Brasilonema sennae CENA114: one gene and its partners. Each later gene encodes a partner of the first gene's protein in a complex. Links are inferred from orthologs where the notes say so. Each region holds a gene or a part of one and is shown in the gene's direction. Other genes may lie near its edges.

What was found.
Region 2: the proteins of DP114_RS30800 (region 1) and DP114_RS31660 are in contact, whole or in part, in a cryo-EM structure (PDB 6KHJ), measured with the Thermosynechococcus vestitus proteins. The link is inferred for Brasilonema sennae CENA114 from one-to-one orthologs. Residues at the interface, in WP_011057128.1 of Thermosynechococcus vestitus: Pro17, His18, His19, Pro20, Ser21, Met22, Val25, Arg27, Met29, Thr31, Ile38, Asp39, Cys40, Glu41, Pro42, Val43, Ile44, Gly45, Tyr46, Leu47, His48, Arg49, Gly50, Met51, Lys53, Ile54, Asn57, Arg58, Pro65, Tyr66; in WP_011056552.1 of Thermosynechococcus vestitus: Leu46, Met47, Tyr48, Thr50, Ala51, Cys52, Phe54, Ile55, Glu56, Ala58, Ala59, Ile61, Gly62, Ser63, Arg64, Phe65, Asn76, Pro78, Thr89, Thr91, Lys93, Met94, Ala97, Leu101, Met123, Phe124, Ser126, Asp127, Ser128, Tyr129.
Region 3: the proteins of DP114_RS30800 (region 1) and nuoH are in contact, whole or in part, in a cryo-EM structure (PDB 6ZJN), measured with the Thermus thermophilus proteins. The link is inferred for Brasilonema sennae CENA114 from one-to-one orthologs. Residues at the interface, in WP_223903221.1 of Thermus thermophilus: Pro35, Ser36, Asp139, Gly141, Ala142; in WP_096411122.1 of Thermus thermophilus: Ala224, Glu225, Gln226, Glu227, Ala295, Trp297, Phe298, Arg299.
Region 4: the proteins of DP114_RS30800 (region 1) and ndhC are in contact, whole or in part, in a cryo-EM structure (PDB 6ZJN), measured with the Thermus thermophilus proteins. The link is inferred for Brasilonema sennae CENA114 from one-to-one orthologs. Residues at the interface, in WP_223903221.1 of Thermus thermophilus: Met26, Thr27, Asn29, Gly31, Pro32, His34; in WP_096411116.1 of Thermus thermophilus: Glu45, Ser46, Asn48, Pro50, Ala51, Gly52, Glu53.

What each region holds. Positions count from the first base shown.
Region 1 is NZ_CP030118.1:7,391,074-7,398,660, forward strand. Bases 1-2,989 are described here. They hold DP114_RS30800 (NAD(P)H-quinone oxidoreductase subunit H), read left to right. Parts: upstream 1-897; coding sequence 898-2,082; downstream 2,083-2,989. Other genes in these bases: rsmH (16S rRNA (cytosine(1402)-N(4))-methyltransferase RsmH), read right to left, coding at 1-748; DP114_RS30805 (class I SAM-dependent methyltransferase), read left to right, coding at 2,479-2,989. In the rest of the region: more of DP114_RS30805, read left to right, coding at 2,990-3,744; DP114_RS30810 (NAD(P)-dependent oxidoreductase), read left to right, coding at 4,182-5,054; DP114_RS30815 (alpha-amylase family glycosyl hydrolase), read right to left, coding at 5,107-6,933; DP114_RS30820 (GMC oxidoreductase), read right to left, coding at 7,005-7,587.
Region 2 is NZ_CP030118.1:7,606,257-7,613,762, reverse strand. The notes cover bases 1-2,908. They hold DP114_RS31660 (NADH dehydrogenase subunit K), read left to right. Parts: upstream 1-1,041; coding sequence 1,042-1,776; downstream 1,777-2,908. Other genes in these bases: DP114_RS31650 (Rpn family recombination-promoting nuclease/putative transposase), read left to right, coding at 2,733-2,908; ndhC (photosynthetic/respiratory NAD(P)H-quinone oxidoreductase subunit C), read left to right, coding at 689-1,051; DP114_RS35905 (hypothetical protein), read left to right, coding at 433-564; DP114_RS31670 (rubredoxin), read right to left, coding at 1-261. Outside these bases: more of DP114_RS31650, read left to right, coding at 2,909-3,560; DP114_RS31645 (hypothetical protein), read right to left, coding at 3,662-3,874; DP114_RS31640 (hypothetical protein), read right to left, coding at 3,893-4,138; DP114_RS31635 (hypothetical protein), read right to left, coding at 4,359-4,526; DP114_RS31630 (tetratricopeptide repeat protein), read right to left, coding at 4,840-5,784; DP114_RS31625 (elongation factor G), read left to right, coding at 6,062-7,506. UniProt on the Escherichia coli protein: NDH-1 shuttles electrons from NADH, via FMN and iron-sulfur (Fe-S) centers, to quinones in the respiratory chain. The immediate electron acceptor for the enzyme in this species is ubiquinone.
Region 3 is NZ_CP030118.1:990,509-997,956, forward strand. Bases 4,244-7,093 are described here. They hold nuoH (NADH-quinone oxidoreductase subunit NuoH), read left to right. Parts: upstream 4,244-5,034; coding sequence 5,035-6,153; downstream 6,154-7,093. Other genes in these bases: DP114_RS04195 (citrate synthase), read left to right, coding at 4,244-4,738; DP114_RS04200 (hypothetical protein), read right to left, coding at 4,776-4,937; ndhI (NAD(P)H-quinone oxidoreductase subunit I), read left to right, coding at 6,208-6,789; DP114_RS04215 (NADH-quinone oxidoreductase subunit J), read left to right, coding at 6,872-7,093. In the rest of the region: alr (alanine racemase), read right to left, coding at 1-312; DP114_RS04180 (HNH endonuclease), read left to right, coding at 593-1,090; DP114_RS04185 (DHH family phosphoesterase), read left to right, coding at 1,497-2,780; phosphohistidine phosphatase SixA, read left to right, coding at 2,991-3,485; more of DP114_RS04195, read left to right, coding at 3,602-4,243; more of DP114_RS04215, read left to right, coding at 7,094-7,448. UniProt on the Escherichia coli protein: NDH-1 shuttles electrons from NADH, via FMN and iron-sulfur (Fe-S) centers, to quinones in the respiratory chain. The immediate electron acceptor for the enzyme in this species is believed to be ubiquinone.
Region 4 is NZ_CP030118.1:7,611,394-7,618,756, reverse strand. Bases 4,599-7,363 are described here. They hold ndhC (photosynthetic/respiratory NAD(P)H-quinone oxidoreductase subunit C), read left to right. Parts: upstream 4,599-5,682; coding sequence 5,683-6,045; downstream 6,046-7,363. Other genes in these bases: DP114_RS31660 (NADH dehydrogenase subunit K), read left to right, coding at 6,036-6,770; DP114_RS35905 (hypothetical protein), read left to right, coding at 5,427-5,558; DP114_RS31670 (rubredoxin), read right to left, coding at 4,920-5,255; DP114_RS31675 (photosynthesis system II assembly factor Ycf48), read right to left, coding at 4,599-4,830. Also shown: co-chaperone GroES, read left to right, coding at 556-867; groL (chaperonin GroEL), read left to right, coding at 971-2,611; DP114_RS31695 (photosystem II reaction center protein J), read right to left, coding at 2,989-3,108; DP114_RS31690 (photosystem II reaction center protein L), read right to left, coding at 3,184-3,303; psbF (cytochrome b559 subunit beta), read right to left, coding at 3,313-3,450; psbE (cytochrome b559 subunit alpha), read right to left, coding at 3,460-3,711; more of DP114_RS31675, read right to left, coding at 3,808-4,598. UniProt on the Escherichia coli protein: NDH-1 shuttles electrons from NADH, via FMN and iron-sulfur (Fe-S) centers, to quinones in the respiratory chain. The immediate electron acceptor for the enzyme in this species is believed to be ubiquinone.

The sequences.
Region 1 (7,587 bases):
GGTCTTCTAAACTGTGAAAGCTAATAATTGCAATTTTGCCACCTGGTACGAGAGCATTCGGTGCTTTGCTCAAAAAAGTTTCCAGGGATTTTAACTCGTTATTGACGACAATTCGTAACGCTTGAAAAACGCGGGTAGCTGGGTGAATTCTGCCGTAGCGGTATTTTGGGGGAACACAAGAGGCGATCGCCTCTGCCAATTCTGTTGTCATGTGAAATGGACGTTGTTGAACAATCCGTCTGGCTATGCGCCGTGACAACCTTTCTTCACCGTATTGAAAGAAAATATTTGCCAGTTCAGCTTCATCCCAATCATTAATCACATCAGCCGCTGTCAGAGATTGTCGCCTGTTCATCCGCATATCCAAATTTGCTGGGGCGCGAAAACTAAAACCCCGTTCAGATGTATCCAGATGATGAGAACTAACGCCCAAATCAGCAATGATTCCGGTATACTTGCTCAGTGGAAAATCGTACGCCGCAAAATTGCTATGAATAAATTTTACACGTTCACCAAACGCCCCTAATATCTTTTGCGCCGCAGCCAAAGCGTCCTCATCCTGGTCAATAGCCGTTACTCGCACATCGGGTGCAGCTTCTAAAATCAGGCGACTGTGACCGCCACCGCCTACCGTTGCATCCAAATAATGCCCATCGGGACGGACAGCCAAACCCTCAATTACCTGACCACTCAAAACAGGCACATGAAAAAAATCTTGTACCTCCATTCTCTCTATCTCACGCTTCATATAATAATAGTTGAACAAGTGCAACAAAACGAAACATCAAACGAAAACGCTCAACTGCCAACCTCTCTCCAACTTACTGCTTACTTCGCGTTCTTTGCTGCTACGCGGTTCCATTATAAAATTTTCCCAAACCGGAGAACACTCTTTTTATGGCAAGATTAGAAACCCGCACTGAACCCATGGTGCTGAACATGGGTCCCCACCATCCCTCAATGCACGGGGTGCTGAGACTGATTGTAACTCTGGATGGTGAGGATGTTATTGATTGTGAACCAGTACTCGGCTACTTGCACCGAGGAATGGAAAAGATTGCGGAAAACCGCACCAACATTATGTATGTCCCCTACGTGAGTCGGTGGGACTACGCAGCGGGGATGTTCAACGAAGCCGTGACTGTGAACGCCCCAGAAAAACTGGCAAACATTCCCATCCCCAAACGCGCCAGCTACATCCGCGTCATCATGCTGGAGTTGAACCGCATCGCTAACCACTTACTGTGGTTTGGTCCGTTCCTAGCTGACGTCGGCGCTCAAACTCCCTTCTTCTACCAATTCCGGGAACGGGAACTGATTTATGATCTGTGGGAAGCCGCCACAGGTTACCGGATGGTTAACAACAACTACTTCCGCATTGGTGGCGTGGCGGTGGACTTACCCTACGGTTGGGTTGACAAGTGCCTCGACTTCTGCGACTACTTCGTGCCTAAAATAGATGAGTACGAGCGCTTAGTGACTGATAACCCCATCTTCCGGCGTCGTGTTGAAGGTATTGGCACTATCACCCGTGAAGAAGCAATTAACTGGGGACTTTCTGGTCCAATGCTACGTGCTTCTGGTGTGAAGTGGGACTTACGCAAAGTTGATCACTACGAATGTTACGATGATTTCGACTGGGACGTCCAGTGGGAAACCGCTGGTGACTGCTTTGCCCGTTATGTCGTACGGATGCGGGAAATGCGCGAATCTGTCAAAATTCTTAGACAAGCCATCAAAGGACTTCCCGGTGGTCCCTACGAAAACCTGGAAGCTAAGCGCTTAGCAGCAGGCAAAAAATCTGAGTGGGATGCCTTTGATTACCAATACATCAGCAAGAAGATTTCCCCCACCTTCAAAATTCCTAAAGGTGAAATTTACTCTCGCATCGAAAGCGGTAAAGGTGAAGTGGGAATTTATCTGATTGGTGATGATAACGTCTTTCCTTGGCGGTGGAAGATTCGCGCAGCAGATTTCAACAATCTGCAAATTCTGCCTCATCTACTCAAAGGCGTGAAACTGGCGGATGTTGTCGTCATTCTCGGTAGTATTGACATCATTATGGGTTCTGTAGATAGATAAGGAAAATTTGGACTTTTGAACCGCAGATGAACGCCGATGGAGGCAGATATTTTTCTGTTCTCTCGGCGTTTATCTGTATGTATTTGGGTTTACAGTACTAGGACTACTTACGCAAAATAATGAAAAAATAAACCGCATAGACGCGGAGCGGTGAGACAGCGCTGCAGGAGGGTTTCCCTCCGTAGGCGACTGCGAACCCGATAGCCGTAAGGCGTGGCGTTAGCCATAGGGCTTCCCGCAGGGTAGGACGCAAAGAACACAAAGTTAAGAGGGTTTAAAAGGGTTTTTGCGTAAGTCCTAAATACGTTACCAGTTACCAGTTACCAGTTATTAATTGTTCCCTGTTCACTGTTTACTGTTCACTGTTCCCTGTTAAGCGTTCTTTTAGAAATCTTTATGCCTTCCAATCAAGAATTATGTAAAGCGATCGCACACCGGATCACGACAAGTCCCCAAAAGCGAATCACTTTCGCTGAGTATATGGACATGGTGTTATATCATCCGCAAACTGGTTACTATTCCACAAAGGCGCTGAAGCTGGGAAAGGAAGGTGATTTTTTTACTTCTGTTCACCTTGGTGCTGACTTTGGTGAGTTACTGGCGGTACAATTTTTCCAAATGTGGGAAATTTTAGGACAACCTGTGCCATTTTCTTTGGTAGAAATGGGAGCAGGTCAAGGACTGTTGGCTTTAGATCTTCTTAAGTATATCAAGCAGCAGTACCCTGATTTTTTCAATGCTCTGGATTATGTGATTGTTGAAAAATCTTCAGTTTTAAGGCAAGAACAACAGCAACAGCTGCGAGAATTTTCTGTACGCTGGTTCAATTTGGAGGAGATTCCAACTCACTCTGTCACTGGCTGCTTTTTTTCTAATGAGTTGGTGGATGCTTTACCTGTGCATCAATTTGTTTTGCAAGAAGGACGATTGCAGGAGATTTTTGTCACAACGCAGGAAGAGGGAACAGGGAATAGGGAGCAGGGAGCAGGGAGCAGGGAGCAGGGAGCAGGGAACAGGGAACACTCAAAAATTCCCGTATCTACTTCTATTCCTGTAGCATCATTTGTGGAAGTTGCAGATACACCTTCAACAACCAAACTTGAGGAATATTTTGAGCTTGTAGGAATAAATATCAGTTCTTACGCTGATGGTTATCGTAGTGAGGTTAACTTAGCTGCATTGGATTGGTTGAGTTTAGTGGCAGAGCGTTTGCAGCGTGGATATCTGTTGACGATTGATTATGGTTACCCTGCCAGTCGTTATTATAATCCTATGCGATCGCAAGGTACGTTACAGTGTTACTACAATCATCAACGCCATAATGACCCATATATCAATATTGGGACACAGGACATCACAACTCATGTTGATTTTACCACTTTAGAACGATGGGGCGATCGCTGCGGATTAGATAAAGTTGGTTTTACCAAGCAGGCGTTGTTTTTGATGGCTTTGGGCTTGGGAGAACGAATTGCTGCCCTCTCTTATACACAGCAACCCATCTCACAGTTGCTGCACCGCCGAGATGTCCTGCATCAGCTTTTAGATCCTCTGGGTATTGGTGGATTTGGTGTTCTGGTTCAAGCCAAAGGACTAACCAAACAAGAAGCTACACAACCATTAAAAGGACTGAGTGTGCCAGAGCAAATGCAAATATCATGAAAAATTAAGCTCTATTAACAGTGTGTTGGTGATTGTTGGTCTACTATAGCAGTGATTACATTCGCAATTATATCTTTTGGAGAGTAATAATTATGAGTTCTCATGATCTTTTGATGTTAGTGTTGCTACTGAGTCCAGGTCTTTTACTCTCAGTGATGATTATGGTGACTTTTGCAGCAGGTGGCTGATGGAGAAAGCGGGGACACTCTTGAGGGAGGGAGTGAGAAAGCCAACAAGCCAGACAAGTCTTGTTTTAGTGACTGCTTCACTCAAGCCAATTCCCCACTTTCTAAAGAATAGACGTCTTGCAAAAGTCATTTTTAGAAATTAAATAAATTCTGTGTGGTTGTAAATACCCACCAAATCGGATTTTTGCAAGAAATAATTCTGAAAACGAATGATGAGAAAAAGCGATCGCTTATCAAGGAAGGTAAAAAATGAAGGTAGCATTTCTGGGGACTGGATTGATGGGACTACCGATGGCTCAAAGGTTGTTAGAGGCGAATATAGAGGTTATTGCTTACAACCGCACCCCAGAAAAGTTAGAACCACTCAAAGCAGCTGGTGCTCAAGTGGTAAAACGCCCCTACCAAGCAATTAATGCTGCTGATTGTAGCATTCTTATGCTGAGTAATGCTGGAGCTATATACAGTGTTTTGCTTTCGGATAGGTCTTGGCAAACTGTTCCCGGACATAGCATTATTCAAATGGGGACAATTACTCCCACAGAAAGTAAAGAAATCAGAGATGCAGTTGTTGCTGCTGGTGGTGAGTATTTAGAAGCACCTGTTTTGGGTAGCATTCCAGAGGTCAAAGATGGCAAACTAATTGTGATGGTAGGCGCACACCAAGAACAATATCAACGCCACCTGGAGTTATTCAAACATTTTGGTCCAGAACCTTTACTTGTAGGTCCTGTAGGATCTGCGTCGGCGCTGAAACTGGCGTTAAATCAACTCATTGCTTCCCTGACAACAGCTTTTGCCCTGAGTGTTGGTTTTGCCCAGCATCAAGGTATCAATGTGGATTTGTTTATGTACGTTTTGCGCCAGAGTGCTCTTTACGCACCCACCTTTGACAAAAAATTGCAACGGATGCTTGAGAACAATTATGATAATGCGAATTTTCCGACAAAACACTTGATGAAAGACATAGATTTGTTCATCTCAGAGGCGAGATCTACTAGTTTAAATCTTAGTAGCATCGAGGGTGTACGCGACATCATAGATATGGCAATGAAAATGTCATTTTCTGATGCAGATTACTCATCAATCTTTTCTGCAATTAATGCATCAACTGATGGTGCTTAAAACTCCCCCCTAAAAGGCGTGGGAGTTTTAAGCAGATTTTCTACCTCAATGCTTACTGAGAAAAAATCAGAGCACTATAGGGACCGATCGCAAAACCAGCACTATGAGGCATATTATCCTTTGGCACTGCTTCAGCACTGACGGGATGTCCCCCTACGTTACCAAAATCGCTGCTGTAGCCTGCCCAATCGCTAGAAAAACGGCACCACCAAGTCCCCGAAGCGGGTAACCCTACACGATAAGAATCCCAAGTGCGATCAGCAAAATTTAAGATCACAATGACGTCATCTCCTGGGCCACCTTCATTCCAACGGTGGAAGGCAATGACTTTATTGAGGTTATCGACGACGTGACAGTTGATGTGCTGTCCTCTCAGCCCACGAGTGTTGTTGTCCCAATTGCGTCGAAGCTGACAAAGACGTTGATAAAGCTGAAATATCCCGTTAAAAGTATTTTTGCGAGACCAGTCAATTGGAACTTGATCAGTAAATTTTTGAATTGAGAAAACTTCTTGTCCCTGCCAAATCATTGGAATTCCAGGTGCTGTCAAAACTAAAGCTGCCCCAAGGGTGATTCGCTTTTTGGCGAACCAGGATTCAGGATTTGAGGGATCGATTCGGCGAGCTAGTGCATCATTATTGCCGGATTCATCGTGGGATTCAATATAGATAACCCGCTTAAAGACATCATCATTGAACCGGGCGTAAAGAGCGCGAGCAACTCCATCCATATCTCGAGATTGATCGCTGGGACTTTCTAAAGCACGTCGTGCTTCATGGACAAACCAATGCCATTCAGCATCAAAACCTGCCCCCATCTGTGGTGTTGGACGTGTTACCCATCCGTCATTGTGCCAATCTTCAGCAATGAAGATTTTATTTCTGGGATGGTGATGGAAAAAGTTTTTCTCATCACTAATCCAACGTAGTAAATTAAAGCCTTCGTTATTCCAGCCTTGACCGTTATTGAATCCCCAGACATTGCATGTGCTATCAATCCTTAACCCATCACAATGACATTCATCTAACATAAACATCACGTTATCACGGATAAATTGCCGTACTTCCGGACGTCCAAAGTCAGGTCGAGGTCCCCAGTCAGTTGCTTCTCTATCGTCGTTATAGAAATAAATCCCTCCATGTTCGCCTTGAGACCATCCATCAAAGCGCCTTAAACCTTCGTCTAAATCACTAGGACCAAAGTGATTAAATACGCTGTCAATAATAACGGCAATTCCTAAACTATGGGCGCGATTGATAAACTTTTTAAATTCAATAATCCCGCCATAAGTTTCCTCAATCGCAAATGGTAGAGCAATATTAAATCCCCAGGAAAAATCGGCGGCGAATTCACTGAGGGGCATTAGATGAACACAGTTGATACCAAGTTCAACTAGATGGTCGAGTCCTTTGGCTGCTCTTGTGAGGGTTCCGGGGCGATCGCCCGGATCATCATCAAATGTTCCTAAATGAAGCTCATAAATAACCAGAGAATTGTAGTCTGGCATCCGAAAATCGTCATCCGTCCAGGGAAACTCCGATTCGCGAACAATCGCTTTGCCAACTGAATTCGTGATTTGTTTGGCATAGGGGTCAATCTTATACAAGATTGCTCCTGTTTCACTATTAGTAATTTGATAACGATAAAGCTGATCGGGTGAAATTCCAGGGACATCACAAGACCAATAGCCATTATTTTCTGACGCTAAACTGACTAAGCTAGAAGGACTGGTGTTATCTTGGTCTCGGCTATTGTAAAAAGCAACTTGAACCTGGCGGGCGTTGGGTGCCCAAACGCGGAAAGCTGTGCCGCCAGTAAACACAATATTACCCATGCCTTCATGGGTACTGACTTGAGGCAATACTTTACTAGCTACCATTTTTCTCTAAATAAATTGAACAGGAATTCAACCTTAACCCTCAAGAAGTTGAGGATCAAGGTTAGGGTTCATTAAGGACGGACAAGTTTTACTAAATGATCGTTCAGCCGTAATGCAAGAGCGACTGCTGTTAGGCTAGGATTTGCTGCTGGAGAGGTCGGAAAGATTGACAGATCGCAGGCGTAAATAAACTCCTGGTCGAGAAACTTACCGTTTTCATCGACAACACCTTGTAATGCTTGCTGTGTACCTTTTCCAATATTGTTACTGTCTGTAACCTCCATATGGAGAGAGCCAACCTCATGGGCTACACCGCCAAGCCCACCATTACCAAATCCTTGATCCAACACCTCCCCCCCTAAAGCAGTCAGAATATTGTTGGTGATTTCTCGAACTCTAGTTTCAACTGTGTTGGGAAGTCCAGGATTTTTAATTTTGGCAATCGGGCGAAAATTATTGCCAGCATTAAACTCGATTTGATTGCCTAAAAGCAATTCCGTATTTGTGAGAAAAACGATTTCGCAAAGCATGTTACGCTTTGCGATATTTTCGCGGAAAATATCTTCATCCAAATACCGTCCTTGGTTAAAGTCTGCACCCAGTTCAATCAGAATATTAAAGGGGTCACGGATTCTATCTTCTCCTGGGTGTGGC
Region 2 (7,506 bases), 220 kb from region 1 along the record:
GCCTGGTGTCAGAGTATTCACACCCAAACCAAATTTCAGATTTTCGTCAAAGCCAGATGCTTTGCCAGCAGGACCAATGTTTGCAAAAGCACTCTTTTTTGCACCGCAAACTGGACAGCGCCAAGTAGAAGATATTTCCGCAAAGCCTGTCCCAGGGGCGATGTCACGCTTGTCGTCCCCCTTCTCGGGTTCGTAAACGTAACCGCAAGAACGGCACTCGTAGCGGTCTGACGCAGTTGTTTCAATAGCTTGTTCGCTCATGGCTCTTGGCCTCAGTGAGAAGCAAATATTAAATATACGTTAAAAATTATGACATTAAGTGTTAGGTTTTTCTATGTTGACCAAAAACGAATCAAATCATCTACAGCTCAGGTTGTTGAGATTCAAGAAAGTCAAATAGATATAATGTAAAAGAAGTTTACACTTCATCGGATGCCTATCGCTTGCCCCTTGAGCGATCTGCCGCTATCTGGAGCGCGAAGCGATGCTCCTTTAGGAGCCGCCAAAGGCGATCGCCCACTCAGCGCAGCTTCTTCAAAAGAAGGCACGGCATCCCTCAACTGAACGCCCTTCGGGTTCGCCCAAGGGGAAAACCCAAGCCCAGAGCTAGTTGCCGTGAGAGCGAGAAACCCTTTCCCAGCACTGCTCTGGTCAAAGTTATTAGCACCAAAAGCGGTAGAAACTGATTGTGTTTGTCCTTAGCGGTTACGAGTATCTTCTTGGCTTCTTAATTATCTGTAGCCTAGTGCCTGCCTTGGCTCTGTCAGCGTCCAAGCTCCTGCGACCCAGCGGTCGCAACCCAGAACGGCGCACCACATATGAATCTGGCATGGAACCCATTGGTGGAGCTTGGATTCAATTCAACATTCGCTACTACATGTTCGCGCTGGTCTTCGTCATCTTTGATGTTGAGACTGTATTTTTGTATCCTTGGGCGGTTGCTTTCCACCGTCTTGGGCTATTGGCATTTATTGAAGCGCTGGTTTTTATTGCAATTCTTGTCGTTGCCCTAGCGTACGCATGGCGTAAAGGAGCTTTGGAATGGTCTTAGATACTAACATAGAACAGCAAAAAGAGCGCATTCTCAACCCGATTTCGCGGACTACAGTAACCCAAGATTTGTCAGAAAACGTTATTCTGACGACGGTTGATGACCTCTACAACTGGGTGCGCCTCTCTAGCCTTTGGCCAATGCTGTTTGGCACCGCTTGCTGCTTTATTGAGTTTGCAGCTTTGATTGGTTCCCGATTTGACTTTGACCGCTTTGGTTTGATTCCCCGTTCTAGCCCTCGTCAAGCTGACTTAATTATTACTGCAGGCACAATTACCATGAAGATGGCACCTCAGCTTGTGCGTCTTTATGAGCAAATGCCAGAACCCAAGTACGTAATTGCTATGGGTGCTTGCACGATTACTGGCGGTATGTTCAGCGTAGATTCTCCTTCAGCGGTACGCGGTGTCGATAAATTGATTCCAGTGGATGTTTACTTACCCGGTTGTCCCCCACGTCCAGAAGCAATTATTGACGCAATTATCAAGCTGCGGAAGAAGATAGCAAATGATTCGATGCAGGAACGCGATCGAATTAAGCAAACCCACCGCTACTACAGCACAACTCACAACCTCAAACCCGCAGAGCAAATCCACACTGGTCACTATTTGCGGACTGAGTCTCGCTTCGCACCACCGAAGGAGTTGACTGAGGCGATCGGTTTACCCGTCCCACCTGCTCTTTTGACTCAAAAGGTACAAAAGGAGGAAACTAAGCGTGGCTGAAGAATCGAAAGAAGAATCCAAAGCTGAAGAATCTAAAGCTGAAGAACCGAAAGCTGAAAAATCCAAAGCTGAAGAACCGAAAGCTGAAAAATCCAAAGCTAAAAAACCTAAAGCTGAAGAATCCGAAGCTGAAGAATCAGAAGAAGAATCCGAAGCAGCACCAGCAGAGGAAAAGTCAATAGTCAAAGCAGGCGCGGTTTCGGTGTGGTTAACTGAAAATGGCTTTGATCATGAATCTCTACAAGCAGATCATAGCGGTATAGAGATTATTAAAGTTGAGGCAGATTTTCTGCTTCCACTTTGCACTGCACTGTATGCTTATGGGTTTAATTCTCTCCAGTGTCAAGCTGGGATTGATTTGGGGCCAGGACAGCAGTTGGTTAGTGTCTATAACTTGATTAAAATCAGTGATAATGCTGACCGTCCTGAGGAAGTGCGCCTCAAAGTGTTCCTCCCACGGGAAAATCCTAGAGTTCCCTCAGTTTACTGGATTTGGAAGACAGCAGACTGGCAAGAACGCGAGTCCTACGATATGTATGGCATTGTCTACGAAGGACACCCAGATCTGAAGCGGATTTTGATGCCAGAAGATTGGGTAGGTTGGCCCTTACGTAAGGATTACGTGTCGCCTGACTTCTATGAGTTGCAGGACGCTTATTAAAGCAAGCGTATCTTATTTTTAGCCCCTCTTTGCGATTTGTCGTCGAAGAGGGGTTTGTTTTTTGTTTCGCAACAGAAGCGAGCCAGCACTGCGGACGGTTTAGTAAATGCCAACGCGCTTATTACTGGAGTTTAGACTACGGCAAGAGGTTACCAGTTGCCCCAACGATGAAAACAAACTACATATTTTGGAGGTTCTATCTGTAGCCAGCTTTTAGAGAATTGTTATAATTTCAGTTACTTTGCGTTCCCTTGTATCGCTTTTAGTCAAAACTTCGGTAATACAGTTTAACAACGTGCGGACTGACAAAATATTCTACAGTTTGTTTCAAGCTTTTCCCAGCATTTTTTTTGACATAATTGGCGACACAACCATCAATCCCAATACTTATGAATTCGTTTCCGTTGAACTCAAAGAAACTGCCTTTCGGATTGATGGTGTATTTGTCCCAGCAACTGAAACCACAAAGGAGCCAGTTTACTTTGTCGAAGTTCAGTTTCAACTAGACTCAAATTTTTATAGGCGCTTTTTTGCAGAAATCTTTCTCTATCTGCGTCAAAATACATCCGTTAAGTTTTGGCGTGCAGTTGTAATCTATCCCAACCAAAGTTTAGATCCAGACGATCAACAGCCATATCAGTTGTTGCTGGAGAGTCCACAAGTCCAGCGGATTTATTTAGATGAATTAGGCACAGCAGCAGAAAACTCGCTTCAACTTGCGGTTGTGCAGCTAATTATAGAGCGGCAAGAGACAGCCGTTGATCGAGGTAGAGAATTAATTTTGCGCGCAAGACAACAACTGGCAGATGAAGCAACCAGGAAGCAAATTGTAGAATTGATAGAAACCATCCTGTTGTACAAGTTTACTCAATTAAGCCGAGAGGAGTTGGCAGCAATGTTGGGCATAGATGACGAATTCAAAAACACAAGGATGTATCAATCCATTAAAGAGGAAGGTAAGGAAGAAGGTAAGGAGGAAGGTTTAGAAGAAGGTAAGCTGCAAGCAAAGTTAGAAGCAGTACCCCGATTGTTAACTTTAGGTTTGAGTGTCGAACAAGTAGCAAGGACTTTGGATTTGACGCTGGAGCAAGTACAGCAAGCAGCCCAAAACCAATCTAGCTGATAGCTAGTGCATGAGGTGTTTGATGGCTACAAAACCGAGCGGTGCGGAAACCGCCACCTTTGGCGATCTCAGATCTTGCACCTAACCGTATAAGCCCGGACTTAGTTAAAAGCAGTGCAAGAAAGTGACACGGTTTTTCTTGTTTTTTTGGTAAGAATAAGGGCTTGAGGCAACGCAGGTGAGTGTGAAAATTCAATCAACTTTTCTTGGTGCAAGATGTGAGCGATCGCCCCTATTTTCAAAGATATTGAAGGAGCGATACGGAAGCCGCCACCTCCGGTGAACGCACTTTCGATCGCTCCCTTCGCGAGCATCACACTTTATTCACAACGTTACATTTTACCTTTTTGCATAACTTCCTGAAGGTGATGGCGGATTTCCTTTGCGTGCTCGATATCAGATTGCCGCAACTTCTGGAACAGTTCTACACAAGGCTGAGAACCTGCTTGCTGTGCATCGTTGATGTAAGTATCATAAGCTTTGATTGCTTCAGCTTTGTTATGCAACACGGTGAGGAAGTCATATTCCAGGTTGCTGATCGGATTTTGAGTTTGAGTGTTTCCTGTAGTTTGAACCATAAATTTACCCTCCTTTGGGTTTCTTATTTACTTCTACTCGCTCGAAAACAGGTATTCATCTTCCCAAAAGAGTATGCCAGGATACGCTATTAGTTGTAGCGGCGATCACCCTAAGGAAGTTACATTCTCAATACGGTTCGGTAGTCTCGGTTATCTGAGCACAGAATAATCACAATTAAGTCTTGGAAAGCCTCCATCTTACGAACAATCCAATGCCGATCTAGCTAGCGATCGCCCGTATATGCCCAGAGGGGTTTTTCCAAAACCCCTCTCCCCAAATCTCCGATTTGGGGCAACCAAACGGAGTTTGGTTGGGGCATAGGGCGCGCCAAGGGCGATCGCTAAATAAAAATTGACTCTTGAGGCGCTTTTTCATCAACCTGTCCATGATTATCGAGACAACTTCATTGCACACCAGCCATTTCAGTTCATAATTTCATTGTCTCTTAACTCAGCCTTCTTTTAACAGCTAAGTAAATGGAAAAAAGTTCTGTGTGTCATTGCGTTTATTTATTTCCACCCACTTATCAGTAAAAACTGATAACCCTTCGGGTATCTCCTGCGGAGACGCTACGCGTAAGTCCCAAAGGGACACGCTTACGCGAACGCCCTTGGCGTGCGCTTTGCGCTTATGCAGTCGCCTCTGTCGGGAAACCCTCCTGCAGCGCTGGCTCACTGTTTACTGATAACTGTTCACTGATTTAACGAGGTGGATAATTTACGTTTGATATTTGTTGCCACAAATTTTGTGCATTTTTCGCCCACTGGAAATTCTTCTGAGCTTTGTATAGATCTCTGGCATATTGCAACACTTCTGCTGCCTGTGGATATTGCTTTAACTCTATAAAAACTAACCCAGCGCTATAATAAGCATTGGCATTATTTGTGTTTGCTTGTGCTGATTTTCTAAAAGCTTCTAATGCATCTTTTAATTTTCTTTGATTTAACAAAATTGCACCGAGTTCGTAATGAGCTTCGGAATATTTGGGATTTCTTTTAACTGCTTTGCGAAAGGCATCTTTTGCTTTATCAGTTTGCCCCTGTTGTAAATAACAGATGCCCATATGATAAGCAGGTTCTGGTGCGTTTTTGGTCAGTTCAATTGCTTTTTTAAAGGATGCGATCGCTTGCTCACAATCTCGTTGTTGCTCGCGCAGCAACCCTAAATTATAGTGAGCCGTTCCTAATTTAGGATCAAGTTGTATTGCTCGTTGCAAATAATCGTTCGCTTGCTGCCAATTACTCCCTTCTAAAAGCGAGCCACCGAGATCAGCATATGCCTGGGCAAACTGGGGATCAGATTGTGTCGCTTTGTAAAATGCATCAGCCGCAGGTTGTAATTGTCCTGCTTGTCGCAGTGCTAATCCTAAGTTGTAGTGAGCTGCGGCTAAGTTGGGATCAAGTTCTGTGGCTTTACGAAATAAGGCGATCGCATCTTTGACTCTCCCCACCTGAATGGCTTCTAACCCTTGTGTTAAGTAATCTTGAGCGCTGCTATCAATGTATTGCGCCAGTTTGAGAAGGTGATGAGATAAAGGAGCAGCCGGAGGTGGAGAAGCTGAGGATGATGGGCACACAAGGCTTTGGATCACTAATATCAAACCCACTAAAGTAGGAAGGCGATTTTTATAAAGAGGAACCTGCATTGTTTTCTGGTGTTGGAACAGTTTAAGTTACGTTTACTTTACAAAGTTTTTGTTACATATGCTCACATTCATATAAGTTTAATTTTATATAGCAAATTTTGTAATAGTTAAATTTTCTTGAGTTAAATATTACGAGAAAATACAATTTTTCACTACCTATATTAAAAGAGAGATAATCTCAAGTTAAGGAGACAATAATCTTTGGGATCATCAAATTTTGAACTATCAATAACATAAGATAACGCGGCTAGATATGTCTAGCTGCAAGGGAGGTTGTATGAACGAAAAAGTGAAATCGGGTTCGCGAAATGTGGCAATTGTTGGTCCATATTTAAGTGGAAAAACCACATTCCTGGAAAGTTTATTATTCGTTACAGGTGCAATAACTCGCAAAGGCAGCGTTAAGGATGGTAACACAGTAGGAGATAGTGCTGCTGAATCGCGCGAGCGCCATATGAGTGTAGAAGTGAGTGCTGCTAGCACTGAATATAATGACACTCGCTTCACATTTATTGATTGTCCTGGAAGTGTGGAATTTGCCCAAGAAACGTACAACGCCTTAATGGGCGTGGATGCAGCAATTGTCGTTTGCGAACCCATCACAGATCGAGTTCTCACTCTTGCCCCTTTATTTAAATTCCTGGACGACTGGGAAATTCCTCACCTCGTCTTTGTGAATAAAATGGATCGGGCTAATATCAATGTCTTAGACACGCTACACGCTCTCAAAGCCGTTTCCAGTCGTCCCTTGGTAGCGCATCAATACCCCATTATGCAAGGGGAACAGCTCATGGGCTTTATCGACTTGGTGAGCGAACAAGCATACAAATACCATGCAGGTGCACCTGCTGATCCTATACCTTTCCCTGAAGAACTTAAAGAAGAAGAACACATAGCACGGGCAGAAATGCTCGAAGCTTTGGCAGATTTTGACGACCATTTACTAGAAGAACTTTTAGAAGACATCGAACCTCCCCAAGAAGAAATCCTCAAAGACCTGAAAATGGAATTAGGGGCAGATTTGGTTGTCCCTGTTTTCTTTGGAGTTGCTGAGCAAGATTACGGTGTACGCCCACTTCTAGAAGCTTTACTCAGAGAAGCGCCTGAACCAGAAACCACAGCAGAACGTCGCTTAAAAGTTAAAAAAGGCGATTCCCCTGTGGCGCAAGTGCTGAAAACTTACTACACTCCCCAAGGTGGCAAATTATCTCTGGTACGAGTTTGGCGGGGTAAGTTAACTGATGGCATTGTTCTCAACGGCGTTCGTGCTGGTGGTTTGTACCGCCTCATGGGACAACAGCAGCAGTCAATTAATCAAGCTTGTGTTGGTGAAATCGTTGCTATTAGTCGTTTAGAGGGTATTAAGACCGGGGATACTCTTTCTTGTGAACAGATAACGACGGCATTACCCAAAGCTGCACAGTTAGAACCAGTTTACGCCCTGGCGATTACTCCCGAAAAGCGCAACGATGAAGTAAAACTCAGCAGTGCGATTACTAAGCTGTTGGAAGAAGACCCCTCTCTTGCTTGGGAACAACACGGCGATACTCACGAAGTTATCCTTTGGGGTCAAGGTGAGATTCATTTGCAAGTTGCACTAGACCGACTGCGCCGCAAATATAATCTACCGATGACCACGCACTTACCGCAAGTGCCTTACAAAGAAACCATTCGCAAACCAGCGTCATCAATTCACGGACGCTACAAACATCAAAGCGGTGG
Region 3 (7,448 bases), 6.4 Mb from region 1 along the record:
ACCTAGTATCAAAATTGGAGCTTTAATTCCTGCTTCTCGCAATTGAATTCCTTCGGGAACTGTAGCGACTCCTAACCAACTGGCTCCCGATTCTAACGCAGTTTGGGCGACTGTAACTGCTCCATGTCCATAAGCATCGGCTTTTACCACTGCCATCAGTTGGGTGTGCGCTGACAGTATCCTTAAAACCTGCTTGACGTTGTACGACAATGCTGACAAGTTAATTTCCACCCAAGCACGTTGGGATAACCAGGGGTAGGTATTTGACTCCTGATTAGAGGTTACACTGGACGTTTGCTCGTGGCTCAACATCTTGAATGACTCCTATCACACCAGTCTTTGGCTTCTAAATCATTTAGATCATTCTCACTCCTAGAAGCCTAATCGTGATTAATCAAGAAGTTTACCTCTGATTTCGCAATTGGCACAAGATCATGAACACGAGAATTAGGTAAAAAGGAGAATTCTTTTTAGATCTTGACTTTTTATTATTTGTAGTTTTTACTATTGGGATAGTATAATTTTTTTTCATCACCAAAGCTGAATATAATTGTGTTAATATATGTAAAAATAATAGCCTGAGCGCCTATCAATGGGGAAGGTTTTAGTTTTAAACGCCTCTTACGAACCGCTCAATATCACGAGCTGGCGGCGAGCTGTCGTGTTACTGATTAAAGGCAAAGCAGAGCGAGTAGAGTTTAATAACACGCAACTCTACTTAGACTTTCCGCTTCCGACAGTCATAAGGTTACGCCACTATGTGCGCGTTCCTTATAAGGAGATTCCTTTGACTCGTCGAAATCTACTACATCGCGACAGTCACACTTGTCAGTATTGCGGTTACACAGGCGATGATTTAACTTTGGATCATGTCATTCCACGATCACGTGGAGGCGGCGATACCTGGGAAAATATTGTTACAGCATGTGTCCGCTGCAATGTTAGAAAGGGTAGTCGTACACCCAACGAAGCTCACATGAACTTACGTCATAATCCACGCCGACCTTATAGTAGTCTTTACTTTGAGGTCACCAAGCACCTAAAAAGTGGTACTCACCAAGAATGGCAAAAATACGTTATAGGACTCTGACACCTTCTGCAAAATCTAAACAAGGCAGATAGTTGTCAGTTTTTTTGGCTTTGCTTGATATTTGAGCTTGTTTACAGAGCTTTACATATCTCAACCTAAAAAGCTAACAAAAAAGCAGCAGTTAAGCGGTTTAATTGCCAAGGTCACTTTTGCTAGAATAACACATATCAACACCAAAAACAACAGGGTGCGTTCTAAATCTACCAAAAAATCAGGGGTAGGTATTAAAGGCGTTTTCCTGCCAAGTTAGCAACGATAAGTTCTTGACAAAAAAAGAGGCTCAGAGATAATATGTCATGCTCTGATATTTCTGCAAAGATCGTAATGTGTGGCTGAAGTGTTGAAATACAAACTGTAGTATCTATTGATGAAAAAAAGGAGCCTCACACTTATAAAAACGTTTCGTATGCACTTTAATTCTTCTGTGACTCAGATTTCGAGTTTGCCATTAACGGGTGATCCTACTCCAAACGATTTTGAAATAGACAACAAAGATTTAGCAGAAGTTCCACTCACTAGACACTCAGGTACAACATTCGTAGGTGATGGTTCTTTTGTGGGTCTGCGTAACAATTCATTGGTAAATCAAAAATCAGAAGAGCTGCACAACACGTTTCTTGCGCATAAACAAGAACGCCAGTTAATTATTCTTCAAGATTTTCCAGATCCTGACGCTTTATCGTGTGCTTGGGCTTACCAGCTCATAGCTCAGCAATATGACATAAAATGTGACATCGTTTACGCTGGTGCTTTGAGCCACCAAGAAAATATCGCTTTGGTCAAGCTGACAGGCTTACCCGCGCAGCGTTGGACAATACAAACACTAAAAAGCAAGGACTTATCTTCTTACCAAGGTTTTGTTCTTATAGACAACCAGGGAACGACTTCTCAGCTAGTACCTGTTGTTCAAGAGGTAGGGATACCAATAGTGGCGGTTATTGACCACCACAGTTTACAGAGTGACATGAAATCAGATTTTTTTGATGTTCGTCCCTCTGTACGAGCAACAGCAACGATTTTCACTCAATACTTACAGTACGGACTACTGACTCTAGATAGCAGTATAAATCAACATGTAAAATGCGCGACTGCCTTGATGCATGGCTTGCGATCGGATACTAATAGACTGATGCAAGCACAGGAAGAAGATTTTATGGCAGCAGCGTATTTGAGTAAATTTTATGACGCGCAGTTGCTGAACGCAATTCTACAGGCAAATCGTTCTAAGCGAGTCATGGATGTTATAGAGCGATCGCTCAAAAACCGCATCGTGCAAAATAACTTTTCTATTGCTGGTGTTGGTTACTTACGCTACGATGACCGCGATGCAATACCCCAAGCGGCAGATTTTATTGTGACAGAAGAAAACGTCCACACAGCTTTGGTGTACGGTATTGTTCACGATGAAGATGAAGAACTAGAGGTGGTGATTGGTTCTTTAAGAACAACCAAACTAACCCTCGATCCTGATGAGTTCATTAAAGAAGCCTTCGGTCAAGATAGCAGCGGACGCTTTTTCGGCGGTGGACGGACAAGCGCAGGTGGGTTTGAAATTCCGATGGGTTTCTTATCAGGAGGTAATGAAAATTCTGCTTATGCGAAGATGAAATGGGAAGTTTTCGATTCTCAGATTAAGCAGAAGCTTTTAAGATTGGTGAATCCGAAGGATAATCCTATACAGTCGGAGTAGAATCATCAGGAGGCAGTGCTACAACGCGGGTTAAGCGCGTTATAGCACCTGCCATTCCTTAGTCCTTAGTAACCAAAGACAAAGGACTAAGGACTAAATATCCTTGGGATATTTCCTCCACTGTATGGGTAAAACACCACTTGCATCCACGAGCATTTATTCGCACTGCCTCGCCTCCAAACAGCTTACGCTCACAAAGGACATTCCGCCGTGGAACTGTATTTAATCCGTCATGGTATAGCTGAAGAAAGGCGACCAGATCTTAAAGACGAGGAACGCTCACTGACAAAAGAAGGTCGAGAAAAAACGGAGAAAGTAGCCCAGCGATTGCGAAAGCTGGGTTTGCATTTTGATTTGATTGCGAGTAGTCCCTTAATACGAGCTCGCCAAACAGCAGAAATTCTTATAGCCGCAGGGCTGAGTTCTAAGGTAGAGGAATGTTCCTATCTCGCTCCAGATGGTCGGATTGAAAATTGGGCTGTAGACTGGTTGAGTCCAAGAAATTATTCACCCCAAACCCAACTTGCTTTGGTTGGACATGAACCAGATTTGAGCGCTTGGGCAGAAATTCTTTTATGGGGACAAGCAAAAGCAACGTTAGTTTTGAAAAAAGCGGGTATGATTGGGGTAAAACTACCAGAAAAAGGCTCCCCTCTGGGTCGTAGTCAGATGTTTTGGTTGACGCCACCCAAGTACTTGCTCTAACAGTAGAGTAACGTTTCTGAAAGAATTTTTAGGAGAACGGATACTGTTATGGTGATAACAATTTCTGGTAAGTTAGCCTGAAAAGATCTTTCAAAAAAAAAGCAGATGGTGTTGCCATGATGGTGTGCGAATATAAGCCTGGTTTGGATGGCATTCCCGCCGCTCAATCCAGTATTAGCAATGTTGACGGACAAAAGGGAATACTAGAATATCGTGGCATCCGGATTGAGGAACTAGCAGAAAAAAGTACATTTTTGGAAACTGCTTATCTGCTAATTTGGGGTGAGCTGCCTACATCGAAAGAACTCGCAGCATTTGAGGATGAAGTTCACTCTCACAGACGGATCAAATATCACATTTGCGACATGATGAAGTGCTTTCCAGAAAGCGGTCATCCGATGGATGCACTCCAAGCCTCAGCCGCAGCATTAGGCTTGTTTTATTCACGTCGTGACTTGAATAATCCTGCTTACATTCGGGATGCTGTCGTTCGCCTCATAGCAAAGATTCCGACAATGGTGGCGGCGTTCCAGTTAATGCGAAATGGGAATGATGCAATACGTCCCCATGCGGACTTAGACTATTCTGGCAACTTTCTGTACATGCTGAATGAGAAAGTACCAGACCCATTGGCGGCGCGGATTTTTGATATCTGCTTGATACTTCACGCTGAACACACAATGAACGCCTCCACCTTTAGTGCAAGGGTTACAGCGTCTACTCTAACTGATCCATACGCAGTGGTAGCTAGTGCGGTGGGAACGTTAGGAGGACCGCTACACGGTGGAGCGAATGAAGAAGTCGTTGAGATGTTGGAAGACATTGGCTTTGTAGAAAATGTCCGTCCCTACATAGAAGATTGTCTAGAACGCAAAGCCAAGATTATGGGTTTTGGACATCGTGTCTACAAAGTGAAAGACCCACGCGCCACGATTTTACAGAACTTGGCAGAACAGCTGTTTACCAAGTTTGGGCATGACAAGTACTATGACATTGCCGTAGAAATGGAAAGGGTGGTGCAGGAAAAACTCGGTCACAAAGGAATTTATCCCAACGTTGACTTTTATTCTGGTTTGGTGTATAGGAAGTTGGGAATTCCTACAGATCTGTTTACGCCAATATTTGCGATCGCCCGTGTAGCTGGTTGGTTAGCACATTGGAAAGAACAGCTAGAAGAAAACCGGATTTTCCGTCCTACCCAAGTTTACGACGGTAAGCATGACGTTTCTTACACTCCCATCGACCAGCGGTAGAGTGATCAGGGGATTATGAGGGAAGCAGAGAATTTTCCTACACTCCCTCACTCCCTGACTGCCACACTCCCACCACTAAGGGTTTTCTTCGTAAATCCCAATCCTTACCATCAGTAGAAATTCTCGTCTGGATAAAGGGGCGAAAACCATCCAACGATATACTAGGCATGGGAATTGCAAAAAATCTTAAATTTTGCATGATTTAGGCAGAAATATTAATGAGCGAATTTACAGTTATTAACAAGTGTGGATAGTTGTAAAGGACAATGATCTAAAGGACTTGAAGAGCAAAAGACATGAATTCAGGAATTGATCTGCAAGGAACTTTTATAGAATCCCTCATGGATTTGGGACTAAGCGCTGGTCTAGCCAAGTCAATTTGGATGCCAGTGCCGATGATACTAATGATTATTGGTGCTACAGTCGGTGTCCTAACCTGCGTTTGGTTAGAGCGGAAAATTTCTGCAGCCGCACAGCAGCGGATTGGTCCTGAATATATTGGTCCTTTAGGTTTGCTGGCTCCAGTAGCAGATGGTATGAAGCTGGTTTTCAAAGAAGACGTGGTACCAGCTAAGTCCGACGCCTTACTATTTACCCTTGGTCCAATTATCGTAGTGTTGCCAGTGTTTCTGTCCTACCTGATTGTGCCATTTGGACAGAATCTGGTGATTACAGATGTTGGGATGGGCGTGTTCTTGTGGATTGCTTTATCTAGCATTCAACCTATTGGCTTGTTGATGGCTGGTTATGCATCCAACAACAAATACTCTCTCCTGGGAGGGTTGCGGGCAGCAGCGCAGTCAATTAGCTATGAGATTCCGTTGGCACTTGCAGTGCTGGCGGTCGCCATGATGTCCAATAGCCTCAGCACCATCGACATCGTGGAACAGCAATCCGGTTATGGCATTCTTGGCTGGAACGTATGGCGTCAACCAGCTGGGTTTATCATCTTTTGGATAGCAGCCCTAGCCGAATGCGAACGATTACCCTTCGACTTACCCGAAGCAGAAGAAGAACTGGTTGCTGGTTATCAGACTGAATACTCTGGTATGAAATTCGCTCTTTTCTACCTGAGTTCCTACGTTAACCTGGTCCTTTCTGCCCTGCTAGTATCAGTTTTGTATCTGGGTGGTTGGGATTTTCCGATTCCCATTAACCTGATAGCGAGCACTTTGGGAGTCAGTGAAACAAATCCCGTGTTGCAGGTTGTAACCGCCTCCTTGGGAATCACCATGACTGTACTCAAAGCATACTTCCTGGTCTTTCTAGCAATTCTGTTGCGCTGGACAGTACCACGTGTTCGTATTGACCAATTGCTAGATTTAGGATGGAAGTTCTTGCTGCCTGTTGGTTTGGTTAACTTGCTACTAACTGCAGCCCTGAAACTTGCCTTTCCCTTTGCCTTTGGTGGTTAGTCATTAGCACGAAGGACAAATGACGCTGATAACTTCAAAAGAGAGAGACACAATATGTTGAAGTTCCTTAAGCAAGTTGGTGATTACGCCAAAGAAGCGGTGCAAGCTGGTCGCTATATAGGTCAGGGTCTTTCTGTTACCTTTGACCATATGCGGCGTCGTCCAGTCACCGTGCAGTACCCTTACGAGAAACTGATTCCTAGCGAACGATTTCGCGGTAGGATTCACTTTGAGTTTGATAAGTGCATTGCCTGCGAAGTTTGTGTTCGGGTTTGTCCGATCAACCTGCCTGTAGTGGATTGGGATTTCGATAAGGCAACCAAAAAGAAAAAACTCAAACACTATAGCATCGACTTTGGAGTTTGTATCTTCTGTGGTAACTGCGTGGAATTTTGTCCCACGAACTGTCTGTCAATGACAGAAGATTATGAACTTTCTACTTATGATCGCCATGAATTGAACTATGACAGCGTGGCGCTTGGTCGTTTGCCCTACAAGGTCACTTTAGACCCAATGGTCACACCTTTGCGTGAGCTCGTTTATTTACCGAAGGGTGTTACTGATCCCCACGGTTTGCCTGCTGATGCACCTCGCCCTGGTGCGCGTCCAGAAGACCTTGTAGAGCAGGAAAAGTAAAGGTAATTAGTCAAGAGTCAACAGTGCATAGTTTTTGACTCTTGACCTTTGACTATTAACTTTTAAGTGAGGACAAAAAACGGTGAATCTTGCGGAAGGAGTACAGATTGTTTCATTTGGCATACTGGCAGTGATGTTGATTGGAACAGCACTCGGTGTGGTGCTGTTTGAAAACATCGTCCATTCAGCCTTTTTGCTAGGAGGCGTATTTGTTAGCATTGCTGGACTATACCTATTGCTAAATGGTGACTTTGTAGCAGCAGCGCAATTGCTAGTTTATGTTGGCGCAGTGAACGTGTTGATTTTGTTTGCCATTATGCTGGTAAACAAGCGGCAAGCTTTTGCACCCTTCCCCACTGCTTGGGTACGCAAAGCACTCACAGGTGTAGTCAGTTTGGGATTGTTTGCACTTTTAAGTACGATGGTGTTAGCAACTCCTTGGTCACTGTCTACTGACATACCTCCAAGCAACACTATTGTTTTAATCGGTCAACATTTCTTCACTGACTTTTTATTGCCTTTTGAACTCGCTTCCATTTTGCTGTTAATAGCAATGGTAGGCGCGATAATTTTGGCACGTCGCGAGTATCTGCCTGAACAGACCATTTCTTCAGAACAACAGCAAGTTTTGACGTTACCAGAACGTCCTAGAGAATTGG
Region 4 (7,363 bases), 220 kb from region 1 along the record:
CTTTATTATCAGTCTAGAACAGCAAACTGGCAAGCAATTGATTTTATTTCCAAATATGCAACTAAAATTGCCATCTTGCCTTTTGTGAAGACTTAATTGTTTGAGTCGTTTTTTTAAGCCTTCCCAAAATGGTAAACGAGCTTGTTCGCAGAAGCAGTTAGAAACTATTGGGACAAAACTAGTTAAAAGGTCCCTCGGAATTTTCGACAGTTCTAAAGCTTCTATAGAAATACTTAGGGCTTTATTCGCTGGTGTAAGCGTGGTTTTTCGTAGCTGAAGGCAGGACTGGATCACTGTAGTGTTACTCAAATGGCGGCTCCCTGATAACTGTTCTATATCAATTTCCCAGCTTTGCAAACAAAGTTGCCCATATATCCATATTCGTCATTTACGGAGTAAAACCTGAAAGCTCAGAAAAGTAGAGTATATGTACTTACGTGGGTTTGGGCAAGCAAAGTTCGGGAACCCGTACAAAAGAAAATGTTGCCATTGCACTTCGCCTTTAGGTACATTAGCACTCAGGAGTTGAGAGTGCTAACGAGGTGAGAATTTGGTATGGCAGCTGTAACTTTAAGCGTTTCTACAGTTAAACCCCTAGGCGATCGCGTATTCGTCAAAGTGAACGCGGCTGAAGAAAAGACCGCAGGTGGTCTGTATTTACCCGACAACGCAAAAGAAAAGCCCCAAGTAGGCGAAGTTGTTGCCGTCGGTGAAGGCAAGATCAAAGATGACGGTGCTCGTCAAGCGTTGGACGTGAAGGTTGGAGATAAAGTTCTCTACTCCAAATACGCTGGTACCGACATTAAACTTGGAACTGACGAATACGTCCTGCTCTCTGAAAAGGACATTCTGGCAGTCGTTTCATAATCTTTTAGTCATTTGTCATCAGTCATTTGTCATGAGTTGTTGGCAAAGGACAAAAAACAAATAGTATTCTTTGTAGTTTTCTGCTAAACATTCTTTGACAATTATGGCAAAGCGCATCATTTACAACGAAAACGCACGTCGTGCCCTAGAAAAAGGCATGGACATCTTGACTGAAGCGGTAGCTGTTACCCTCGGTCCCAAAGGTCGTAACGTAGTCCTAGAGAAAAAGTTTGGCGCACCACAAATCATTAATGACGGTGTGACCATTGCTAAAGAAATTGAATTGGAAGACCACGTAGAAAATACTGGCGTTGCTCTGATCCGTCAAGCGGCTTCCAAGACGAACGATGCTGCTGGTGATGGCACCACAACTGCGACCGTTTTGGCTCATGCAGTAGTCAAAGAAGGCTTACGCAACGTCGCAGCTGGTGCAAATGCTATTTCGCTAAAACGTGGTATTGATAAGGCTACCAACTTCTTGGTAGACAAAATCAAAGAACACGCTCGTCCCGTAGAAGATTCCAAAGCAATTGCCCAGGTTGGTTCAATCTCTGCTGGTAACGACGAAGAAGTCGGTCAGATGATTGCCGAAGCAATGGATAAGGTGGGTAAAGAAGGTGTGATTTCCTTGGAAGAAGGAAAGTCCATGACCACGGAATTGGAAATCACCGAAGGGATGCGCTTTGAGAAAGGCTACATCTCTCCCTACTTTGCAACCGATCCTGAGCGGATGGAAGCAGTTTTCGATGAGCCTTTCATCCTGCTAACCGATAAGAAAATCGCCCTGGTGCAAGACCTCGTACCCGTATTAGAGCAAGTAGCTCGTGCTGGTCGTCCTTTGGTGATTATCGCTGAAGATATCGAGAAAGAAGCTTTGGCAACTTTGGTCGTTAACCGCCTGCGTGGTGTGCTGAACGTAGCTGCTGTGAAGGCTCCTGGGTTTGGCGATCGCCGCAAATCAATGCTAGAAGACATCGGTATCCTCACCGGTGGTCAAGTTGTCACAGAAGATGCTGGCTTGAAACTAGATAGCACCAAGTTAGATTCTCTAGGTAAGGCTCGCCGCATCACAATCACCAAAGACAACACCACCATTGTTGCCGAAGGTAACGAAGCTGCAGTTAAAGCTCGGATTGACCAAATTCGCCGTCAAATCGAAGAAACCGAATCTTCCTACGACAAAGAAAAGCTACAAGAGCGTCTTGCTAAGCTAGCTGGTGGTGTCGCCGTCGTTAAGGTAGGCGCTGCGACCGAAACCGAAATGAAGGACAAGAAGCTGCGTTTAGAAGACGCTATCAACGCTACCAAAGCTGCTGTGGAAGAAGGTATCGTTCCTGGTGGTGGTACAACACTGGCTCATTTGTCTCCTGCACTCGAAGAATGGGCAAACGGCAACCTCAAAGCTGAAGAGTTGACTGGTGCGTTAATTGTAGCTCGCGCCTTGGCTGCTCCTCTCAAGAGAATTGCTGAAAACGCTGGTCAGAACGGTGCTGTCATCGCCGAGCGCGTTAAGGAAAAAGACTTCAACATCGGCTACGATGCTGCTAAGAACGAGTTCGTTGATCTGTTTGAAGCTGGTATCGTTGATCCTGCCAAAGTTACCCGTTCTGCTCTGCAAAACGCTGCATCCATTGCTGGTATGGTGTTAACCACTGAATGTATTGTGGTTGACAAGCCTGAGCCAAAGGATAACGCTCCTGCTGGTGCTGGCGCTGGTATGGGCGGCGGCGACTTCGATTACTAAGATTCTTTTGACATCCCCCTAGCTTGTGCTGCGTGGGGGATTCCCAGAATCACTACTGAGGTTTTCTGGTTGTACGAAAAACCTCATCGAAAGACGGGGCTTACCGTGAACTAGAGGTGATTTAAATATTGTTATAAAAATTTACCGCCTATCTTGTTAAGATAGGCGGGTTTTTTGTGCTAATGATTTGTCACACTACTATGCTGCCTGACGGCTGAGTGTAAGCTTCTAGCAGATTTTATTTTTCTATAACTTCCCTCTACAACGTTTCATAGTAAGGAATATGCCCCGCCTTACTTAATCTTTACAAAAATAAAGACACTTTTACTTGCGTTGAATATTTTACACACAAGAGGCAGGGACGGGGTTTTACAAGATCACGTTGGAGCACCAAGTCCGGCGTAGGACCCATAAAAGAAAATACCTACAACGGTGATGACGCCTAAACCTGCGATTGTCGCAACAACCCATAGAGGTATTCTGCCACTTCCAGACACTGCTTTCTCTCCTTTCTTTGCTAAAAAGATTAATGACAAAAGTTAAAAAACATGACTCAATAGCCGTCATTCCAATTAGTTAAAGAAGTAACTGGAAAACAAAATACCAAGAACGAAAATCATTAACAGTCCGAGGTAAAGCGAAGTTCGGTTCAGTTCAACCGGCTGCTTATTAGGATTGGGGCTTCTTTCCATGATTTTTTCCTAACGTTGAATAAACTGCATTGAGGCGATCGCGCCTAAAAAGAAGATAGTTGGCACAGCTAGAGTGTGAACTGCTAGCCATCTGACTGTAAAAATTGGATAGGTAACTGGTTGATTGACGTTATTTCCGCTAGTCATGATTTCAAACTACTTTGTGTTACTAAACTGTTCTACTTGTTGTTTTGCATCAAAACGGTTATTCACAATTGGCAATTCCTGCCGTGCTCCTGGGTAATATTCATTAGGGCGAGGTGTACCAAACGCATCGTATGCCAAGCCAGTGCTGACAAACAACCAACCCGCAATAAACAGTGCAGGAATGGTGATGCTGTGGATCACCCAGTAACGAACGCTCGTAATAATGTCCGAAAATGGACGCTCTCCAGTAGTTCCTGACATTTATATCCCTACCTTCACAAAAATTGTTATTGAGATCATTATCCTACAAAGTTAAGAAAGAGTTACACCTGGTAACTTCTTTCTCACAAATCAGCTTTAAGCAGCCTCTGATTTGGTAGCAGCTGCGATACTAGGATTATATTTGAGTAAAACACCGCGATCGCCAATCACAAATCCCTTGTCTGGACTCAGAAAAACAATTTTGTAGAAATTGGCGGGAACTTCTTCAACGTCACGGTCTTTTTCCCAAGTTTTGCCACCATCAGGACTGCGCAGCAAATTACCGCTACCACCACTAACCCAAACTTCATCTGGTGTACGATAAGCCAGATCTAGTAACCCCCAACTAGTAGAAAGCTCTGGATTTTGAGCTTTCTGCCATTCCTCTGGGTGAGCTGGGTCGGTAAACTGTACCTGACCACCTCGTGCTAACATCCATACTTGACCATTTTCGGCAAATCCCATATTTTCTACCCGTCGGGAACTATTCCGCTTGTGGGGTTCCCAAGCATTTAACCCTGGTTCCCAAGTTGAGTAGAAGTTACCTTTTGCAGAAACAGCCACATATTTGCCATCAGGAGAACGTTCGATGTTGCGAACCACACCAACAGCTTGTTCTACCTGTGCTTTCCAGTTTTTACCGCCATCTGTGGTTTTGTATATCGCTCCAACATCTGTCGCGATCTCAACTGTGTTTTTTCCTAAAGCAACAGTACTAACAGGATTACCTGGTAGATTTTCACTCAGTTGAATGCGGGACCAAGAACGACCTTCATCGGTGGTGTGTAATAACAAAGCCGGTTCTCCAGCTATCCATCCCTCTTTTCCTGCAAAACTGACCGTATTAAAACGATACCTTTGGTCATCTAATTCTAATTCTAAAGGTTGCCAAGTTGTACCACCATCTTTTGTTTCCAAAAGAGTAGCATTGCTGCCTACTAGAAAACCATGCTGGGGGTTATCTGTAAAAGCAATATCCAGTAGTTTTGCTTGTGTTGGGATAGAAATAACTTCCCAAGGGTTGAAGGTGGTTGAGGCGACATTACTACAACCAACACACATAAGGATGACCACGAACAAAGCGAGTATTCGTTGGCAATTTTTCACAATTGGAAGCATCTGTTATCTGTTTGTTTTTTTGTGAATTTGTGAATTTGTGTATGGGTTTTGTGTTATTCAGGTATTACCCACCCCGTAAAGAGCGTGTTTTATCGTAAGCCATAGAGACTGAGAAAAAACAAAAAGCCAACAGCCAAAGCTCCGAAAATGAGAAGATTTTTCTGGCCTGGTGTCAGAGTATTCACACCCAAACCAAATTTCAGATTTTCGTCAAAGCCAGATGCTTTGCCAGCAGGACCAATGTTTGCAAAAGCACTCTTTTTTGCACCGCAAACTGGACAGCGCCAAGTAGAAGATATTTCCGCAAAGCCTGTCCCAGGGGCGATGTCACGCTTGTCGTCCCCCTTCTCGGGTTCGTAAACGTAACCGCAAGAACGGCACTCGTAGCGGTCTGACGCAGTTGTTTCAATAGCTTGTTCGCTCATGGCTCTTGGCCTCAGTGAGAAGCAAATATTAAATATACGTTAAAAATTATGACATTAAGTGTTAGGTTTTTCTATGTTGACCAAAAACGAATCAAATCATCTACAGCTCAGGTTGTTGAGATTCAAGAAAGTCAAATAGATATAATGTAAAAGAAGTTTACACTTCATCGGATGCCTATCGCTTGCCCCTTGAGCGATCTGCCGCTATCTGGAGCGCGAAGCGATGCTCCTTTAGGAGCCGCCAAAGGCGATCGCCCACTCAGCGCAGCTTCTTCAAAAGAAGGCACGGCATCCCTCAACTGAACGCCCTTCGGGTTCGCCCAAGGGGAAAACCCAAGCCCAGAGCTAGTTGCCGTGAGAGCGAGAAACCCTTTCCCAGCACTGCTCTGGTCAAAGTTATTAGCACCAAAAGCGGTAGAAACTGATTGTGTTTGTCCTTAGCGGTTACGAGTATCTTCTTGGCTTCTTAATTATCTGTAGCCTAGTGCCTGCCTTGGCTCTGTCAGCGTCCAAGCTCCTGCGACCCAGCGGTCGCAACCCAGAACGGCGCACCACATATGAATCTGGCATGGAACCCATTGGTGGAGCTTGGATTCAATTCAACATTCGCTACTACATGTTCGCGCTGGTCTTCGTCATCTTTGATGTTGAGACTGTATTTTTGTATCCTTGGGCGGTTGCTTTCCACCGTCTTGGGCTATTGGCATTTATTGAAGCGCTGGTTTTTATTGCAATTCTTGTCGTTGCCCTAGCGTACGCATGGCGTAAAGGAGCTTTGGAATGGTCTTAGATACTAACATAGAACAGCAAAAAGAGCGCATTCTCAACCCGATTTCGCGGACTACAGTAACCCAAGATTTGTCAGAAAACGTTATTCTGACGACGGTTGATGACCTCTACAACTGGGTGCGCCTCTCTAGCCTTTGGCCAATGCTGTTTGGCACCGCTTGCTGCTTTATTGAGTTTGCAGCTTTGATTGGTTCCCGATTTGACTTTGACCGCTTTGGTTTGATTCCCCGTTCTAGCCCTCGTCAAGCTGACTTAATTATTACTGCAGGCACAATTACCATGAAGATGGCACCTCAGCTTGTGCGTCTTTATGAGCAAATGCCAGAACCCAAGTACGTAATTGCTATGGGTGCTTGCACGATTACTGGCGGTATGTTCAGCGTAGATTCTCCTTCAGCGGTACGCGGTGTCGATAAATTGATTCCAGTGGATGTTTACTTACCCGGTTGTCCCCCACGTCCAGAAGCAATTATTGACGCAATTATCAAGCTGCGGAAGAAGATAGCAAATGATTCGATGCAGGAACGCGATCGAATTAAGCAAACCCACCGCTACTACAGCACAACTCACAACCTCAAACCCGCAGAGCAAATCCACACTGGTCACTATTTGCGGACTGAGTCTCGCTTCGCACCACCGAAGGAGTTGACTGAGGCGATCGGTTTACCCGTCCCACCTGCTCTTTTGACTCAAAAGGTACAAAAGGAGGAAACTAAGCGTGGCTGAAGAATCGAAAGAAGAATCCAAAGCTGAAGAATCTAAAGCTGAAGAACCGAAAGCTGAAAAATCCAAAGCTGAAGAACCGAAAGCTGAAAAATCCAAAGCTAAAAAACCTAAAGCTGAAGAATCCGAAGCTGAAGAATCAGAAGAAGAATCCGAAGCAGCACCAGCAGAGGAAAAGTCAATAGTCAAAGCAGGCGCGGTTTCGGTGTGGTTAACTGAAAATGGCTTTGATCATGAATCTCTACAAGCAGATCATAGCGGTATAGAGATTATTAAAGTTGAGGCAGATTTTCTGCTTCCACTTTGCACTGCACTGTATGCTTATGGGTTTAATTCTCTCCAGTGTCAAGCTGGGATTGATTTGGGGCCAGGACAGCAGTTGGTTAGTGTCTATAACTTGATTAAAATCAGTGATAATGCTGACCGTCCTGAGGAAGTGCGCCTCAAAGTGTTCCTCCCACGGGAAAATCCTAGAGTTCCCTCAGTTTACTGGATTTGGAAGACAGCAGACTGGCAAGAACGCGAGTCCTACGATATGTATGGCATTGTCTACGAAGGACACCCAGATCTGAAGCGGATTTTGATGCCAGAAGATT